4 regions of the Mesorhizobium sp. CA13 genome follow, and region 4 is predicted to be linked to each of the others. Evidence: riboswitches for the same ligand, from Rfam matches in the RefSeq annotation. Region 4 holds a riboswitch; each other region holds the start of a gene.

The links. A riboswitch is a leader RNA that binds a small molecule or an ion and turns the genes downstream of it on or off. The one in region 4 is predicted to bind cobalamin.
Region 1: another riboswitch for cobalamin. It lies ahead of LB566_RS01670 (ABC transporter ATP-binding protein); the one in region 4 lies ahead of bluB (5,6-dimethylbenzimidazole synthase).
Region 2: another riboswitch for cobalamin. It lies ahead of LB566_RS23595 (DUF1636 family protein); the one in region 4 lies ahead of bluB (5,6-dimethylbenzimidazole synthase).
Region 3: another riboswitch for cobalamin. It lies ahead of LB566_RS23765 (CbtB domain-containing protein); the one in region 4 lies ahead of bluB (5,6-dimethylbenzimidazole synthase).

The regions. Positions count from the first base shown of each region.
Region 1 is NZ_JAIUHS010000001.1:324,916-329,093, reverse strand. It holds gene LB566_RS01680 (Gfo/Idh/MocA family protein) at 1-274, opposite strand, end outside; gene LB566_RS01675 (LacI family DNA-binding transcriptional regulator) at 455-1,480, shown strand; cobalamin riboswitch at 1,543-1,753, shown strand; gene LB566_RS01670 (ABC transporter ATP-binding protein) at 2,008-2,796, shown strand; gene LB566_RS01665 (ABC transporter substrate-binding protein) at 2,843-3,790, shown strand; gene LB566_RS01660 (FecCD family ABC transporter permease) at 3,799-4,178, shown strand, end outside.
Region 2 is NZ_JAIUHS010000012.1:32,413-36,590, reverse strand. It holds gene LB566_RS23610 (NuoB/complex I 20 kDa subunit family protein) at 1-398, opposite strand, end outside; gene LB566_RS23605 (NADH-quinone oxidoreductase subunit A) at 389-754, opposite strand; gene LB566_RS23600 (winged helix-turn-helix domain-containing protein) at 1,087-2,286, shown strand; cobalamin riboswitch at 2,316-2,520, shown strand; gene LB566_RS23595 (DUF1636 family protein) at 2,558-2,986, shown strand; gene cobW (cobalamin biosynthesis protein CobW) at 2,989-4,041, shown strand; gene LB566_RS23585 (cobaltochelatase subunit CobN) at 4,058-4,178, shown strand, end outside.
Region 3 is NZ_JAIUHS010000012.1:67,687-71,864, reverse strand. It holds gene cobD (threonine-phosphate decarboxylase CobD) at 1-24, opposite strand, end outside; gene cbiB (adenosylcobinamide-phosphate synthase CbiB) at 23-994, shown strand; gene cobO (cob(I)yrinic acid a,c-diamide adenosyltransferase) at 991-1,605, opposite strand; gene cobU (bifunctional adenosylcobinamide kinase/adenosylcobinamide-phosphate guanylyltransferase) at 1,607-2,122, opposite strand; gene LB566_RS23770 (CbtA family protein) at 2,115-2,882, opposite strand; gene LB566_RS23765 (CbtB domain-containing protein) at 2,898-3,077, opposite strand; cobalamin riboswitch at 3,113-3,309, opposite strand; gene LB566_RS23760 (aromatic ring-hydroxylating oxygenase subunit alpha) at 3,443-4,178, shown strand, end outside.
Region 4 is NZ_JAIUHS010000001.1:797,060-801,237, reverse strand. It holds gene LB566_RS04080 (MFS transporter) at 1-480, opposite strand, end outside; gene LB566_RS04075 (TetR/AcrR family transcriptional regulator) at 601-1,206, shown strand; gene bluB (5,6-dimethylbenzimidazole synthase) at 1,292-2,044, opposite strand; cobalamin riboswitch at 2,093-2,273, opposite strand; gene LB566_RS04065 (histone deacetylase family protein) at 2,395-3,321, shown strand; gene LB566_RS04060 (exodeoxyribonuclease VII small subunit) at 3,325-3,576, shown strand; gene LB566_RS04055 (DUF2277 domain-containing protein) at 3,675-3,941, shown strand; gene LB566_RS04050 (pirin family protein) at 3,982-4,178, shown strand, end outside.

The DNA.
Region 1 (4,178 bases), 470 kb from region 4:
GATGACAACGATGGGCGAAGGCGGAGTTGGCGACGTCGCGGCGGGCGGCGGGCACGACCACGTCGAACACCGCATCGGGTCGGGTCTGGTCGAGAATGGCGTCGAGATCGGTCCCGATCGCGACCCCGGCGAGGTCATATTCGCGGGCCCGCTGGCGCGCCCTGTCGGCGTCGAGGTCGACGAGGCCGACGATCCTGACGGCAGGGGATTGGCGGGCGGCCTCGAGCCAGGTTTTGCTCATGGCTCCGCACCCGACCAGGACGACGTGCATCATCCAGCGCTCCTCCGGCCAACCCCTCCTGGCTGGCACCACGGTAGTCCGTAAATGACTTCCGTAAACGTTTACGATGACACACCCGATGGCGTATATTGTCAATCGGATTTGTACCGTCGGTTCTGAAACGCCTTGGCCGCACGACCGGCTGGTGCTAGCCAGAAGCAGGAGGGGGAGGTCTTGGCATCCAGCATTCACGATCTTGCACGGCATCTGAATATTTCGATCGGCACGGTCTCGCGCGCGCTTAACGGGCGCGCCGACGTCAATGCCGAGACGCGCCAGCGCGTGCTCGACGCGGCGCGGCAACTCAACTATTCGCCGAACCAGTCGGGCAGGAACCTTCGCCGTGGCACCACGCATGCCGTGGCCTTCATGCTCCAGCCGCATCCGGGCGACCAGGAATATGGCGAGCCGTTTTTCATCCCGTTTTTGAGTGGGCTGCAAGCGGCACTGGCCGAACATGGGCTCGACCTGATCATCGTCATGGGCGCGCCGGGCGACTATCAGCAGGAGCGCCTGCGCCGTGTCGTCGAGACACGTCGTGCCGATGCCGTCGTGCTGGCCTGGACGCGGCGCGAGGACGATCGCATCGACTATCTGAGCAAGGCAGGCTTTCCCTTCGCGACGCTCGGCCGAAGCCGGTCCGGCGACGACAACTATCCTTCTCTGGACCTGGATTTCGAGAAGGCGGGCGCCGATGCAGTCGACCGACTGGTCGCGCGCGGCCACCGCCGCATCGCCGCCATCCGGCCGTCGCTTGACCTGAATTTCGGTTATCTGTTTCTGGAGGGCTATGGCAAGGCGCTGCGGCGGCACGGCATCGAAGTCGATCCCGCCCTGATTGTGGATGGTTTCATCAACGAAGCCGGTGGCTACGCGGTGACACCGCAAGTCATGCGGTCGAAGGATCCGCCGACCGCGATCATCTTCAACAACGACTCGATGGCGCTCGGCGGCTGCAAAGCGCTCGCCGAAATGGGGATCAAGCCCGGCCATGATGTCGCGGTGATCGTCATCGTCGACACGCCGCTCTGCCGTTATTTCTCGCCGGCGCTGACCGGCTTTCGTCCGAGCCTGGATCCGATGGGGCGGCGGCTTGGCGAAATCCTGCTCGCCTCGCTCCCGGCTTTCGCCGGCGCGAAAGGGCCAGAGATCATTCGCGAGGTCTGGCCGCTGGAACTGGTGGCACGCGATAGTGATTGACCATGCGAGTGTATTGTTATAACAGAACATGCATCGACCTTGCCTTGACGCTGCCTGCATCCTAGGCTGCGACTCGTGATGGTCCCCGCGCCGCAAGGCGAGGGGTGAAAAGGGAACATGGTGAGGCCCACCTTTCGGGTCGAAGCCATGGCTGCCCCCGCAACTGTAAGCGGCGAGCAAAATCCGAAAAAGCCACTGGCCGGCAAGGCTGGGAAGGCAGGATGGCGCAACGACCCGCGAGCCAGGAGACCTGCCATCTGCATGAGTGACCGGACGGGGTGTGCCGGGAGGAGACGCGGGTTCGGTCTTGTCGACCGGTTCAAGCCAGCTTCCTTCCGTCGCCATTTTTGAAAGTGACGGAAGTTGGACGGCGCCATCGATCGCATTCACTGCATTCCCATGCATCGCATCGTCGTGTGCACGCTTTGCCGCGATATCGCCACCGAGGTGAATTCAGGCCAGCGTCCGGCAGGACTGGCAGGCAAGACGCTGGCCCGTATTCCCGCAGGCCCTGCAAGGAATTGCCCATGACCGCGCCGCTTCTCGAGGCCCGCGACCTGGCCGCGGCGGCGGATGGCCTGCATCTGGTGCATCCGGTCAGCCTTTCGGTGGCGGCGGGCGACCGCCTCGCTATCATCGGGCCCAACGGCGCCGGCAAGACGACATTGCTGCGCATGCTGTCGGGCATGCTGCGGCCGAGTTCGGGCGAAGTGAAGCTCACCGCGCGCCGGCTCGACAGGATTTCGACCGCCGAGCGGGCGCTGCACATCGCCGTCGTCGGCCAGACCGATCAACCCGATCCACGACTGGCGGTCATCGACTATGTCGAGCTCGGCCGGGTTCCGCATGCCGGCCGCAGGCACAGGAGCGAGGAACGCGACATTGTCGTCGAGGCGCTGCGCCGGACCGGGCTGTTGCCGCTGCTTGGCCGCACCATCGGCTCGCTGTCGGGCGGCGAGCGCCAGCGCGCCCAGCTTGCCCGCGCCATCGCGCAGGAGCCGAAGATCCTATTCCTCGACGAGCCGACCAACCATCTCGACCCGCGGGCGCGCAGCGAGTTGCTCGAACTGGTGGCAGGCCTCGGCATGACCGTGATCGCGGTGCTGCACGATCTGGCGCTGGTGACGCCTTTCGCCACCAGGGTCGCGGTGATGAGCCATGGCCGCTTGCATGTGCTGGCGCCGCCACGCGAAGCACTCACCCAGCAGCTGATCCGCGAGATCTTCGGTGTCGACGTCTTTAGGTTGCGCCACCCGACGGAGGACCGCGAACTGACGGTGTTCGAGGTTCCGAACCGTGCCGCGCCATCTTCGTGATCGAAGCCATTTCCGGCAGATCCTGTTCAACAAAGGAGCAATATCCGTGAAACGCCTTGCCGTGTCTCTTGCCTTCTCCCTGCTGGCCTCTACGGCCTTCGCCTTTCCGGTGACGGTCGACAGCTGCGGCAAGCCGCTGACGTTCGACGCGCCGCCCAAGCGTGCCGTCATTCACGATCTCAACATGGCCGAGATGGCCTTCGCCCTGAAGCTGCAGCCGTCGATCGTCGGCCTGACCGGCATCACCGGATGGTACAAGGTCGGCCCCGAATTCAAGGCCGAGCAAGGCTCGATCCCGGAACTGGCGCCCAAATATCCGACGCTGGAAAACCTGGTCGCTGTCGAGCCCGACTTCTTCTTCGCCGGCTGGTACTACGGCATGAAGCCGGGCGGCGAGGTGACGCCCGATACGCTGGCGCAGCACGGCATCAAGACCCTGGTGCTGACGGAAAGCTGCGTCCATCTCGACAAGAACCGGCCTGCCGCTTCGATGGAGCTGCTCTATGGCGATGTCGAGAAGCTGGGCAAGATCTTCGGCAAGGAGGCCGAGGCGGATAAGCTCGTCTCCGGCTGGAAGGCGCAGCTCGCCGAAATCACGGCCAAGGTCGGCGACCGCAGGGGAACGCGCGTGTTCCTCTATGATTCCGGCGAGGACAAGCCGTTCACATCAGGCAAGTTCGCCATTCCCAACGCCATGATTTCCGCGGCCGGCGGCGACAACATCATGGCCGACATGAACACCAGCTGGGGCAACACGGATTGGGAGACGGTGGCCTCGCGCAATCCGCAATTCCTCATCCTGCTCGACTATCAGGATGGCGGCGGCTACCGGAAGCTGCTCGATTTCCTGAAAGCGCATCCGGCAATGAAGGAGACGGACGCGGTCAAGAACGAACGCTTCGTGGCGCTTCGCTATGCCGAACTGACACCCGGGCCGGCCAACATCGAAGCGATCGGCAAGATCGCCAGGGCGATGCATCCGGAAGCTTTTTGACCGGGACCATGACCTTGCGGCACAAGGCATTCCTATTGGCCATTACGGCGGCCGCGTTGGCAATCGCCGTGCTCGCGCTGCTGTCGATCGCCTATGGCTCGACGATGATCCCGCTGGGCGACGTCGTGGCAGCGCTTGGCCATGCGATCGGATTGAAGGGACATGACGTGTCCGGCCCGGTCGGCAGGATCGTCGTCGACCTCAGGCTGCCGCGCACCATCCTGGCCATCTGTGTCGGCGGCGGCCTGGGCGTGGTCGGCGCGCTGTTGCAGACGGTGACGCGCAACGATCTTGCCGATCCGTTCCTGTTCGGCCTCTCGTCGGGAGCCGCCGCCGGCGCGGTCTCCGTCATCACCGTCTTCGGCGACAGTTTCGGGATCTGGACGCT
Region 2 (4,178 bases), on a different contig from region 4:
GAGATGACGTAGCGCGGCTCCGGCATCTGGTCGTAGACCTTGCGCAGCGCCGGAGCCATCTTGTTGGTCAGCGTGCCGGCAACGATCATGATGTCGGACTGGCGCGGAGACGCGCGAGGAGCAACACCGAACCGCTCCGAATCGTAGCGCGGCATCGAGGTGTGGATCATCTCGACGGCGCAGCAGGCGAGGCCGAAGGTCATGAACATCAGCGAGCCGCTGCGCGCCCAGGTGATCAGCGCTTCGGTCGAGGTGACGAGAAAGCCCTTGTCGGCGAGTTCGTCGTTGATCTCGAGGAAAAACGGATCATCGGACCCAACCGGCCTGCCGGTATTGGGATCGATCAGACCCTTGGGCTTCGGCGCGACGAGCGTGCCGGAACTGTCGCTCAATCCCATTCGAGCGCTCCTTTTTTCCATTCATAGGCAAAGCCGATGGTCAGCACCGCCAAAAACACCATCATCGACCAGAAACCGAGCATGCCGATTTTCGAGAAAGACACCGCCCACGGAAACAGGAAGGCCACTTCCAGGTCGAAGATGATGAACAGGATCGACACAAGGTAGAAGCGGATGTCGAACTTCATGCGGGCGTCATCGAACGAGTTGAACCCGCATTCGTAGGCGGAAAGCTTTTCCGGGTCGGGATTGCGATAGGCCACCAGGAACGGCGCCACGATAAGCGCAACGCCGACAGCCGCCGCCACTGCGATAAACAGGACGATGGGCAGGTACGAACTGAGAAGTGCGTTCATGCTGCGGCTTTCCGTTGGCGCCAATCCATTTTGATTACAGCACCAGACCCTATTGCGGAAGCGTGACAGTTTAACCGCTGAACCGTTTTAAGGGGCCTTTGCTGCAACGCGGCGAGGGTTAGCGCAGGGCTTCCGGCGAAGCAAGTCAAACCTTGTTCAAAACACCGGCCTGGACGGCATAAGGGAAGAAACTGGTCCGATCCGCTCTTGTTTGATTTCCTTCGCTTTTTACTCCACTTTTCTCTCCTGACAGAGTTGCCGCCAAAACCCTGCTAGCATCGCTGGAATCAACTGTCCGAACGACGCTCAACAAGCCTCAGAGTCGCATCCGAATGAAGGAAAAGATCTCGCTCGCCATGGCCCGGCGCATCGCGCTCGCCGCCCAAGGGTTCACTGATCCCCGCCCCGCCGGCACGCCCGACCGACGCCACTTCGCCCGTGTGCTCTCGCGTACCGGCCTGCTGCAGATCGATTCCGTCAGCGCTGTGGTGCGCGCTCATTATATGCCGCTCTATTCGCGCCTTGGCCCCTACCCGTTCACCTTGCTCGACAACGCCGCCGTCACGCGCAAGCGCACGGTGTTCGAGTACTGGGCCCACGAGGCCTCGTTCCTGCCGGTCGAGACCTACCCGTTGATGCGTTGGCGCATGCAGCGCGCCGAGCGCGGCGATGAAATGTACCTGGGACTGGCCAAATGGGGCCGTGAGCACGCCGCCTATATAGAAGAGATCTACCGCGAGGTCGCGGAGCGCGGTCCGATAGCTGCGTCCGCGCTCGAAGGCCAGAAAGGATCCGGCGGCTGGTGGGGCTGGAGCCACGCCAAGCATGCCTTCGAATGGCTGTTCTGGGCAGGACGCATCACCACCGCGCACCGCCGTGGCTTCGAACGCTTCTATGATCTGCCCGAGCGCGTGCTGCCGCAGGCAATCCTCGATCTGCCGGTGCCATCAGCCGAGGACGCGCATCGGGAATTGCTGCGGATCTCCGCCCGCGCCCATGGCGTCGCGACAGCAAGCGACCTGCGCGACTATTTCCGCCTGTCGCCGGCCGACATGAAGGGCCGGCTGGAGGAACTGGTTGAAACAGGCGAGCTGGTGCCGGTGCGTGTCGAGGGTTGGAACAAACCGGCTTACCTCCACAAGGAGGCCCGCATTCCCCGCAGGATCGAGGCCCGCGCCCTGCTGGCGCCGTTCGATCCGGTCGTCTTCGAGCGCTCGCGCACGGAGCGGCTGTTCGATTTTCACTACCGCATAGAAATCTACACCCCTGCCGAAAAGCGGCAATACGGCTATTACGTCCTGCCCTTCCTGCTCGGCGACAGGATCGTGGCGCGCGTCGACCTCAAGGCCGACCGGCCGGCCGGCGTGCTACGCGTCCACGCGGCCTATGCCGAGCCGAGCGCGCCGCCTGAGACCGCCGCGCAACTCTTCCAGGAATTGACGCAGATGCAGGGCTGGCTCGGCCTCGAACGGATTGAGGTTACGCCCGCCGGCGACCTTGGGCAGCCGCTCGCTGACATTGCCGTGTCGTAGACGCGCGTTGACACCGCCGCCTGCAAGAGCCTAAATCCCTTCCAGACGGTCTCCTCTCGGCAAAGGGAGGAGCCAAGAGGGAATGCGGTGCGAAATCTCGATTTCAAATCCGCGGCTGTCCCCGCAACTGTAAGCGACGAGCCAAGGCCGAAAACCACTGGGACGGTCCCGGGAAGGCGGCACGAAGGCGATGACCCGCGAGCCAGGAGACCTGCCGTCTGAGACATAAGAATCCGATCGCCCGGCGGGTTTTCCGGGCAAGGAGCCCGATTTGGAACGCGACAGCAGTTTCCCGGCTGAAACAGCGGACATTTTGTCTGGCGATAGCGACGCCTTGGCCGGCGTCACTGTCATCGTCTGCGCTTCCTGCCGCGACGAGACCGGTTCCGATGCCCATCCCCGCGCCGGCGAAGTTTTGGCTCAAGACACGCGCCAAGCCGCAACGGCCGACAATGTCCGCGTCCGCACGGTCGAATGCCTTGGCAACTGCAAGCGCCGCCTCAGTGCTGCGATCCTTCGCGACGGCTGCTGGAGTTATGTCTTCGGCGACCTGAACATCGCCAGTGGCGCCGACCTCGTCACCGGCGCGAAACTTTTCGCCACTTCGACCGACGGCCTTATCCCCTGGCGTGGCCGGCCCGATTCCCTCAAGCGCGGCCTCGTGGCCCGCATTCCACCCCTTGACCTGTTGAAGGACTGACCATGACCGCCGCAGTTTCCGCCGCCACTCTCTCCCGCGTCCCCTGTACCGTCGTCACCGGCTTCCTGGGTGCCGGCAAAACCACGCTGGTCCGCCACCTCCTGGAAAACGCGGGCGGCAAGCGTATCGCCATCATCGTCAACGAATTCGGCGACATCGGCATCGACGGCGAGATCCTCAAGGGCTGCGGCATCGACACCTGCCCGGAGGAAAACATCGTCGAACTGGCCAATGGCTGCATCTGCTGCACCGTCGCCGACGATTTTGTCCCGGCGCTCGACCAGATCCTGTCGCTGAGGCCGAAGGTCGACCACATCCTGATCGAAACCTCAGGCCTGGCTTTGCCGAAGCCGCTGGTCCAGGCCTTCCAGTGGCCGACGGTGAAGAGCCGCGTGACGGTCGACGGTGTGATCGCCGTGGTCGACGGTCCGGCATTGGCGGAGGGGCGCGTCGCCAACGACATGGACGCCCTGCGGGCGCAGCGCGCCGAGGATGAGAGCCTCGATCATGACGACCCGGTCGAGGAGGTGTTCGAGGACCAGATCGCCTGCGCCGACCTCATCATCCTGTCGAAGAGCGACCTGATGGATGCCGCAGGTTCGGCTCGCGCCAACGCCATCATTGGCGAACACTCCGCTCGCGCCGTGAAGGTTGTGCCGACGGCTCATGGCAAGGTCGATCCGTCCGTGCTGCTCGGGCTGGGCCTCGCCGTCGAGGACGACATCGAGAACCGCAAGTCCCATCATGACGGCGCCTTCGACCACGAGCATGACGACTTCGACACCTTCATCGTCGACATTCCCTCGATCGCCAACCCGGACGACCTGGCAAAGCGGGTCGCGACCGCCGCCGAACAGGAAAACGTGCTGCGGGTGAAAGGCTTCGTCGAGGTCGGCGGCAAGCCGATGCGGCTTTTGCTGCAGGCGGTCGGTCCGCGCGTCAATCATTACTACGACCGCGCCTGGACGGCTGACGACGACCGCCGCTCGCGCCTGGTCGTCATCGGCCTCAAGGGGCTGAACCGCCCGGCGATCGAGCATATCCTCGCCGGCTGACGCAACACCGATCGCGATGCACATCCTCGCCACCACATCCGCCTCGCTCGACGATCTCGCCGAGCCGGTCGATCTGCGGCAGACGCCGGCGGATATGGTGGCGCTGTCCTTCACCGACAGCGACCTAGCCGGACTGG
Region 3 (4,178 bases), on a different contig from region 4:
CACCGCTCCTTCAAGAAGCTTCATGTCAGTCCTGATCGCTTTCCTGTCATTGGCCGTCGAATCCGCGCTGGGCTACCCCGACTGGCTGTTTCGCGCCATCGGCCATCCCGTGACGTGGTTCGGCAGGCTGATATCCTTTCTCGATCGCAGGCTCAACCGCGCCACTGATCCCGACGCACTGCGTCGCCAACGTGGTGTCCAGGCGCTTCTGGTCATCGTGCTGGTGCCGGCGCTAATTGGCCTGTGCGTGCAGATCTTGCTCTGGTTCATTCCCCTGGGACTGTTCATCACCGCCCTTCTGGCGACATCGTTCCTGTCACAGCGGAGCCTTTATGAGCATGTCGAGGCCGTCGCCGATGCGCTCGACTCGGGCGGCCTCGACATGGGCCGCGCCGCCGTTTCGCGCATCGTCGGCCGCGATCCCGAAACCCTCGACAGGGCCGGCGTCTGCCGCGCCGCGATCGAGAGCCTGGCCGAGAATTTTTCCGACGGCATCGTTGCCCCCGCCTTCTGGACGGGCGTCGGCGGCCTTGCCGGCGGCGCCGCCTACAAGGCCGCCAACACCGCCGATTCGATGATCGGCCACCGCACGCCCCGCCACGAAGCCTTCGGCTGGGCGGCGGCGCGCTTCGACGACTGGATCAACCTGCCTGCCTCGCGGCTGACGGCGCTGCTGATCGCGTTGGCGGCTTTCCTGGTCAAGGGAGCCGATCCCCGCAACGCGTGGGCTGCGGTGCGGCGCGACGCGAAAAAGCACCGCTCACCCAATGCCGGCTGGCCGGAGGCGGCGATGGCCGGCGCACTTGGCCTGGCGCTCGCCGGGCCGCGCAGCTATGGCGGCGTAACGGTCGACGACGCGTTCATGGGCGAAGGCGGCCGGCGCGAAGCCGAGAGCATCGACATAAGGCGGGCGCTGAAACTCTACCGGGTCGCCGACTACCTGCTGATCGCGCTGTTCGGGTTGGTTTCGCTGCTCGCGATTCTGGCGTTCTAGAACTCTATCCCTTGCTGCGCCCTCACGCCGGCCGCAAAATGGTGCTTGGTCAGCCCCATCTCGGTGACCAGATCGGCCGCCTCGACCAGCGCCGGCTTGGCGTTGCGGCCGGTGACGACGACGTGCAGGCCCTCGCGGCGCGCTTTCAGCGCGGCGACCACCTTGTCGAGATCGAGATACTCGTAGCGCAGCGCGATGTTGAGCTCGTCGAGCACGACAAGACTGATCGACGGATCGGCCATCAGCTCCAGCGCCTTGGCCCACGCGGCCTCGGCCGCCGCGATGTCGCGCTTCAGATCCTGCGTCTCCCAGGTGAAGCCCTCGCCCATCGCGTGCCAGACGACGCGGTCGCCAAACGCGGCGAAGGCCTCCTTCTCACCCGTATGCCATTTGCCCTTGATGAACTGGACGACGCCGACGCGCTTGCCGTAGCCGAGCATCCGCAACGCCAGACCGAAGGCAGCCGTCGTCTTGCCTTTGCCAGGCCCGGTGTTGACGATCAGCAGACCCTTTTCAACCGTCTTGCTCGCCACCTCGGCATCCTGCACCGCCTTGCGCTTGGCCATCTTGGCGCGGTGGCGCTCTTCGTCCTTTTCGTCGATGTCGGTCATGTCACTTCACCTTGAGCGGCAGCCCCGCCACCATCAAAAGCACGGTATCGGCAATCGCGGCGACCTGCTGGTTGAGCCGGCCGGCGGCGTCGCGGAACCGGCGTCCCAGCGCATTGTCGGGCACGATGCCTTGCCCGACCTCGTTGGATACCACGAACCAGGGCCCGCGCGGCCGCGACAGCATGTCAGCCAGCCGCCGGCATTCGGCCTCTACATCATGATCGGCCAGCATGTGATTGGTCAGCCAGAGCGTCAGGCAATCAACAAGCACCGGCTGGTTGTCGGGCAAGGCCTCAAGCGCACCGACAAGGTCGAGCGGTGCATCGATCGTCATCCAGCCTTCACCGCGTCGCGACCGATGCAGCGCGATACGCTGCCGCATCTCGTCGTCATAGGCTTGCGCCGTGGCGATGTAGGCCCATGGCGAAGGCAAGGCCGTCATCAGCGTTTCGGCGTGGGCGCTCTTGCCGGAGCGCGCACCCCCGATGATGAAGGTCAGTCTTCCGCGATCAGGCAAAGCTGTCGCACAGGCTCGTCGCGCGGCCGGTGAAGCGTCCACGCACCACGCCGACGGCAGCGCCGAGCACGAGCCAGAACACCAGGTTGGTCACTGTCACCGCCACCACGAACTGATGGTGCAGGCCTTCCGGAATCGGCGTCTCGAAACTGTCCGGCTGCGGCGCGCCGACAATATGCGGCGCGACGATCAACACCACGCCCAGAATCGCCAGCGGCAGTGATTTGCGGAAGGCGATCAGGGCAAGGCCGATCGCCGTTGCCGCCACCGTTGCCGTCCACCAGATCTGGCGCGGCAGAAGCTCGGCGGCGGGCATGGCAGGCAGTTCCGGCGGCAGCCCGAGACCCGGCGCCAGCGTGAACACGGCAAAGCCGGCCAGTCCCCAGAACACGCCCTGGCGCCAGTTGCCAATGCCGCCGGCGAATTCCGAAACCGCGACCAGGACCAGCGCGAAGCCGATGCCGGTGACGATGTTGGCAAGCACGCTGAAGGCGAAGCGCTCGAAGCCGTCGGCCGGCGCCCAGCCTTCCTCTTCCGCCGGAGCAGCTTCAGCGGCTGCCGGCGCCGCGGAGCTCATGGCGTTGTTGTCGGTCGCGGCCGGTGCGGCATGGTCGTGGTGATGGCCGCCGCCCGCCTGTTCGTAGACTTCCGCCTTCAGGATCAGCGGCACGGTGGCATAGGCCTGCATGCAGGCGAGAACGACGCCGGCCACGAGCCCTGCGATCGCCGCGACGAACACGACGTTGCGAAACAGGTTCATGATGTCAAATCCCTATCAGTGGCAGGGAAACGCCATCGAGTGGCGATAGTCGTGCGCGGCATTGTGGACCGCGTCTATATGCGAGAAACCGACAAAGCCGACGACGAAAACGCCGAGCAGCGCCGCGAGCGCGAGCTGCAGGAGGCGCGACTGCGAGGAGATGGAGGCGCCGAGGGAGACGGAAGCGGTATTCATGTCTTGTCCTTTCGCCCTCCACCCGAGGGCATCGAAGTCAGTTTCCTGTCGCCGGCAGGTCTCCTGGCTCGCGGATCAGCGCCCTTCCCCACCTTCCCGAAGAAAATCTTCAGTGGCATATGGAGAGGACTACCGCACACAGTTGCGGGGGCAGCCACGGCATTGGGCAGCAAATCTGCCCGCACCGCATTCCCTCTTGGCTCCAATCGGAACCGACGACGAAGGTGACTATAGGGAAAATCGCCGCATCCGGCAAACCAAATTCCGACGACGACAAGCGCTTTAGCGCCGTCGGCCGCCTGCTCCGCTGCAATTGACAATTTCCGTGGGCGGGTGTCGGCTGCCATCCTCACAGGAGGCCAGCCATGCAGCCCGTCCAGAGCCAGCACGCCCCCTATAACGGCCTCACCCGGGCCGAGCCGACATTGCCGTCGTCGGCCTATTGGGACGTGGAGAGCTACCAGCGCGACCTCGACGCCATCTGGTACAGGAACTGGCTGCTCGTCTGCCGTGAAGCTGATCTCGCCCAACCGCTGGCTTTCCGCACCTTCCGTGTCGGCACTCAGGAGATCGTCGTGCTGCGCGACGACACCGGCGAACTGCGCGCCTTCCACAACACCTGCCGGCATCGCGGCTCGCAGCTTTGCCAGGAAAGTGCTGGCCGGTTGAAGGCGCGGCTGATCACCTGCCCCTATCACGCATGGTCCTATTCGCTGCGCGGCGATCTCGTACGCGTGCCGTCGAAAACGCTGCCCGACGGTTTCGACAAGGCGGACCATCCGCTCTATCGCGTCGCGCTGTCGGTCTGGCGCGGCTTCGTCTTCGTCAATCTCGCGGAAGATGCCGCCGGCTCGGCGCACTCATCCTTCGACCCGGCCTCCGGCGATCTCGGCAACTGGCCGCTGGAATCGCTGGCATCAGGCCATGTGCTGCGCAAGGTGATGGATTGCAACTGGAAGATCTTCTGGGAAAACTTCAACGAATGCCTGCACTGCCCGGGCGTCCACAAGGACCTGTCGCGACTGGTGCCGATCTATGGCCGAGGCCTGATGGGCCGGCACGACGATCCTGAATGGACGCGCCACGCCGATAATGACGCGC
Region 4 (4,178 bases):
CGACAGCGACGCACCGGCGATATAGACCAGCTCGTCGGCCGCCGATTCGAAGGCGAAGGCGGTGTTCATCTCCGGCCGGCCGCGAAAAAGCTCGGTCCAGCGCGCGCGCACCATTGCCGGCATGCTGGGCATGGCCGCGGCCAGCAGCGCCGACACGAACAATGTCCATACCGGCCAATCCTGGTTGGCCGACGCAATCAGCAGCAGGAATGCCAGCACGGAGATGATGGTGGTGGGCACGACGATCCGTGTCTGGCCGAGGCGGTCGACCAGCCTGGAGATCTGCGGCGCCAGGAAAGCGTTGGCCAGCGCGAATGTCGCCGAGACGGCGCCCGCCAGCCAGTATTCGCCACGCGTCTGCGACAGCATCGCGACGATGCCGATCGGCGCCATGGCGATCGGCAGGCGCGCCATGAAGCCTGCAGCGGCAAAGCCCTTGGCGCCAGGGGCTCGAAAAATCTCGGAATAGGGGTTCTGCATGGTCCGTTCCTCGACAAAAGGCGATTCGGAAATTACATACGATGCGTATGAACACTAAATAGATCATACGTTGCGTATGTCAATTGGCATACGGAACGTATGTGGGTAAGGCCAGAAGAGATGCACAAGCCCCGCAAGGAAATGATCGCCGAAACGCGCGCCAAATTGATTGCCGCGGCCCGGCATGCGTTCGGAACGATCGGCTATGCCGAAGCGTCGATGGACGATTTCACCGCATCGGCGGGACTGACGCGCGGTGCGCTCTACCATCATTTCGGCGACAAGAAGGGGCTCTTGCAGGCGGTCATCGCCGAGATCGACGCCGAGATGGCGGCACGGGTGAATGAGGTTGCAGCGAAAGCACCGACCCGCTGGCAAAGCTTCGTCGACGAATGCACGAGCTACATCGAAATGGCGCTGGAGCCGGAAATCCAGCGCATCATGTTCCGGGACGGTCCGGCCGTGCTGGGGGACCCCGCGCAATGGCCGAACGCCAATGCCTGCGTCGCGTCGATGACCGATCACCTGACGACGCTGCAGGGCGACGGGGTGGTCGTCTCGGGCGTCGACCCCGAGACCGCGGCACGGCTGATCAACGGGGCGAGCAGTCAGGCGGCGCAGCGGATCGCCAATTCGAACGACCCGGAAGCGACATCAAAGACCGTGGTGGCGGCATTCAAGCAACTGCTCGAAGGATTGTTGAGGAAGGGTGCCACAGCCGCCTGAAGGCGGATAGCCGAGGTGCTTCCAGGTTCAGATGCTCAGGACAAGGCGCAGGCCGCCGGCAGCGCTGAGCATGCCGTAGCGGCAATCAAATCAAGGGTTTGACAGATTTTTCGCATGTTGCCGCCTTGAGGCGGGCGATCGTTGACTTGAGCGGCACTTCGCCCTGTCCGCAAAACGTCTCGCTCATGATCAGCTCGGGCAGCGGCAACCGTCGACCCCAGCCATGTGTTTCGAGGTCCGGTTTCGGCGCGAACTCGGAGACGCGGCCGATACAGAGATAGGCCACCGGCGTCACATGCTCGGGAATCGACAGAAGGTCTTTCAACGCCCGCGCCTCGATAATGCTGACCCAGCCGACCCCGACGCCTTCGGCGCGCGCCGCCAGCCAGAAATTCTGCACCGCGCAGACCGTGCTGTAGAGATCCATCTCGGGATTGTGCCAGCGTCCCAGCGGCGAACCCTGTGAGCGTCGGCGGTCGCAGGTGATGCAGATATTGAGCGCGCTTTCGCAGATGCCTTCCAGCTTGAGCTTGCGGTAGAGCGCCCGCCGCTCTTCCTCGATGGCGGGCAATTCCTGCTCGCGCGCCGCCAGGAACAGGTCGCGCACCTGTTCCCGTCGTTCGGTGCCACGAATGACGATGAAATTCCATGGCTGCATGAAGCCGACCGATGGCGCGTGATGGGCGGCAAGCAGCAGCCGCGCCAGCACCTCGTCGTCGACGGCCTCTGATGTAAAATGGCTGCGGACATCGCGCCGCGTGAACATTGCGCGGTAGACCGCATCGCGCGCCATCTGGTCGAATCCGTCACCCACGGGGATGGTCATATCGTCCGGCATCGCTTGTCCCCTTGCGATTGCAATCAACTGCCGTCCGCCTGACCATGCGGATGACGATGCCTGCCAGGCCGGTCTTCTGGCTCGGGATCAACCCGCGTCCGGCGCCTTCCCGTCATCGACAGTGGCACTTACCGGCGCGGTCCCCCTTACAGCGTTGGGCACGCCACGGGATCAAACCGTGTTCCCGATTCTCCCGCTCGCGGCGGGCACCAGGCAGCGGCCGGGACTTTACGACGAAGCCTCCGCGCCGCCAATCCCAGCGGCGACGCGAATGGACGCAGGCGCGATTTTCCCCAGCCATCAGGCCGCAACGCATGGCTATCGCCGCGCCGGGGCACTAGATAGGGAGCATGGCCACTCGTCTCTACACCCATCCGATCTTCCTCGAGCACATCACGCCACCCGGCCATCCGGAGCGGCCGGACCGCTTGCGCGCCATCGAGCGCGTGCTCGACGACGAAGCTTTTGCCGCGCTCGACCGCACTGAGGCGCCGGAAGGCGACGAGGCCACCATTCTCTATGCGCATCCCGCCGACTTCGTCGAACGAGTGCGCGCCGCCATTCCCGAGACGGGCATCGCCCGCATCGATGCCGACACAACGGCCAGCCCGAAGAGCTGGCAGGCGGCGATCACCGCGATCGGCGCCGCCAACGCCGGTGTCGACGACGTCTTTGCCGGCCGGGCAGACAACGTTTTCGTCGCCGCCCGACCGCCCGGCCACCATGCCGAGAAAGCGACCGCGATGGGCTTCTGCCTGTTCAACACGGCGGCCATCGCCGCACGTTATGCACAGCGCAAACACGGTATCGAACGTGTCGCCATCGTCGACTGGGACGTGCATCACGGTAACGGCACGCAGGATATTTTCTGGGACGATCCGTCCGTGCTTTATTGCTCGACGCACCAGATGCCGCTCTACCCCGGCACCGGAGCAAAGAACGAAACCGGCGCCGGCAACATCGTCAACGCGCCGCTTGCGCCGCAAACCGGCAGCGAGGCGTTCCGCGATGCCTTCCTGTCGCGCGTGCTGCCCTCGCTCGACAATTTTGCACCCGACCTGATCATTATTTCGGCCGGCTTCGACGCGCATCATCGCGACCCGCTGGCCGAGATCAACCTGACCGAGGATGATTTCGACTGGGCGACCGGCCAGCTCATGCAGCGCGCGGCGCGCCACAGCGGCAACCGGCTCGTCAGCCTGCTCGAGGGCGGCTACGATCTGCAAGGATTGGCATTTTCGGTCGCCGCCCATGTCGGGCGACTGATGAAAGGATGAATGATGGCTGGTGAAACCAACGAAGACGTCAAGGCGATGAGCTTCGAACAGGCTCTCGACGCGCTGGAGAAGATCGTCGATGATCTGGAGCGTGGCGATGTGCCGCTCGACCAGTCGATCAGGATCTACGAGCGCGGCGAGGCGCTGAAGGTGCATTGCGACCGGCTGCTCAAGGCGGCCGAGGACAAGGTGGAGAAGATCAGGCTGTCCCGCGACGGCAAGCCGATCGGGACGGAGCCGCTGGACGCGGATTGAGGCACGCAGCCGTCTCTCTGGTTTTTGACACGATCATGATTGAGGATAGAACGCATCCCGATTGAAACGGCTCCAGGACAAGAGGAGATACGGAAGCGATGTGCAGAAACATCAAGACCCTGTTCAATTTTGATCCGCCGGCAACCGATGACGAGGTGCGCGATGCAGCCCTTCAGTTCGTCCGCAAGCTGAGCGGAACGACGCGGCCTTCGAAGCAGAACCAGCACGCATTCGACCATGCCGTCGAGGCCATCGCGGCGTCGGCGCGCGAGCTTCTCGATTCGCTTGAAACCAACCAGCATCCGCGCAACCGTGAAGAAGTGGCGGCCAAACTGCGGGCGAGGGCGGCGATCCGCTTTGCCTGATCTGGCCAAAGCAGCCATCGGCGGCTGACAAGGAGAGTTCATGAGCTTCTTCCCCGGGAAGGACCCCGAAATAGGCGACGCCTTTGCCAGCGACCAGATCGAATTGATGGTCATTCCGAACGCGAAGGACATTGGCGGTTTTCAGGTTCGCCGTGCCTTGCCGACTGCCAGAAGGCGGCTGGTCGGTCCCTTCATCTTCTTCGACCGCATGGGGCCTGCCATCCTGCGCGCCGGTCA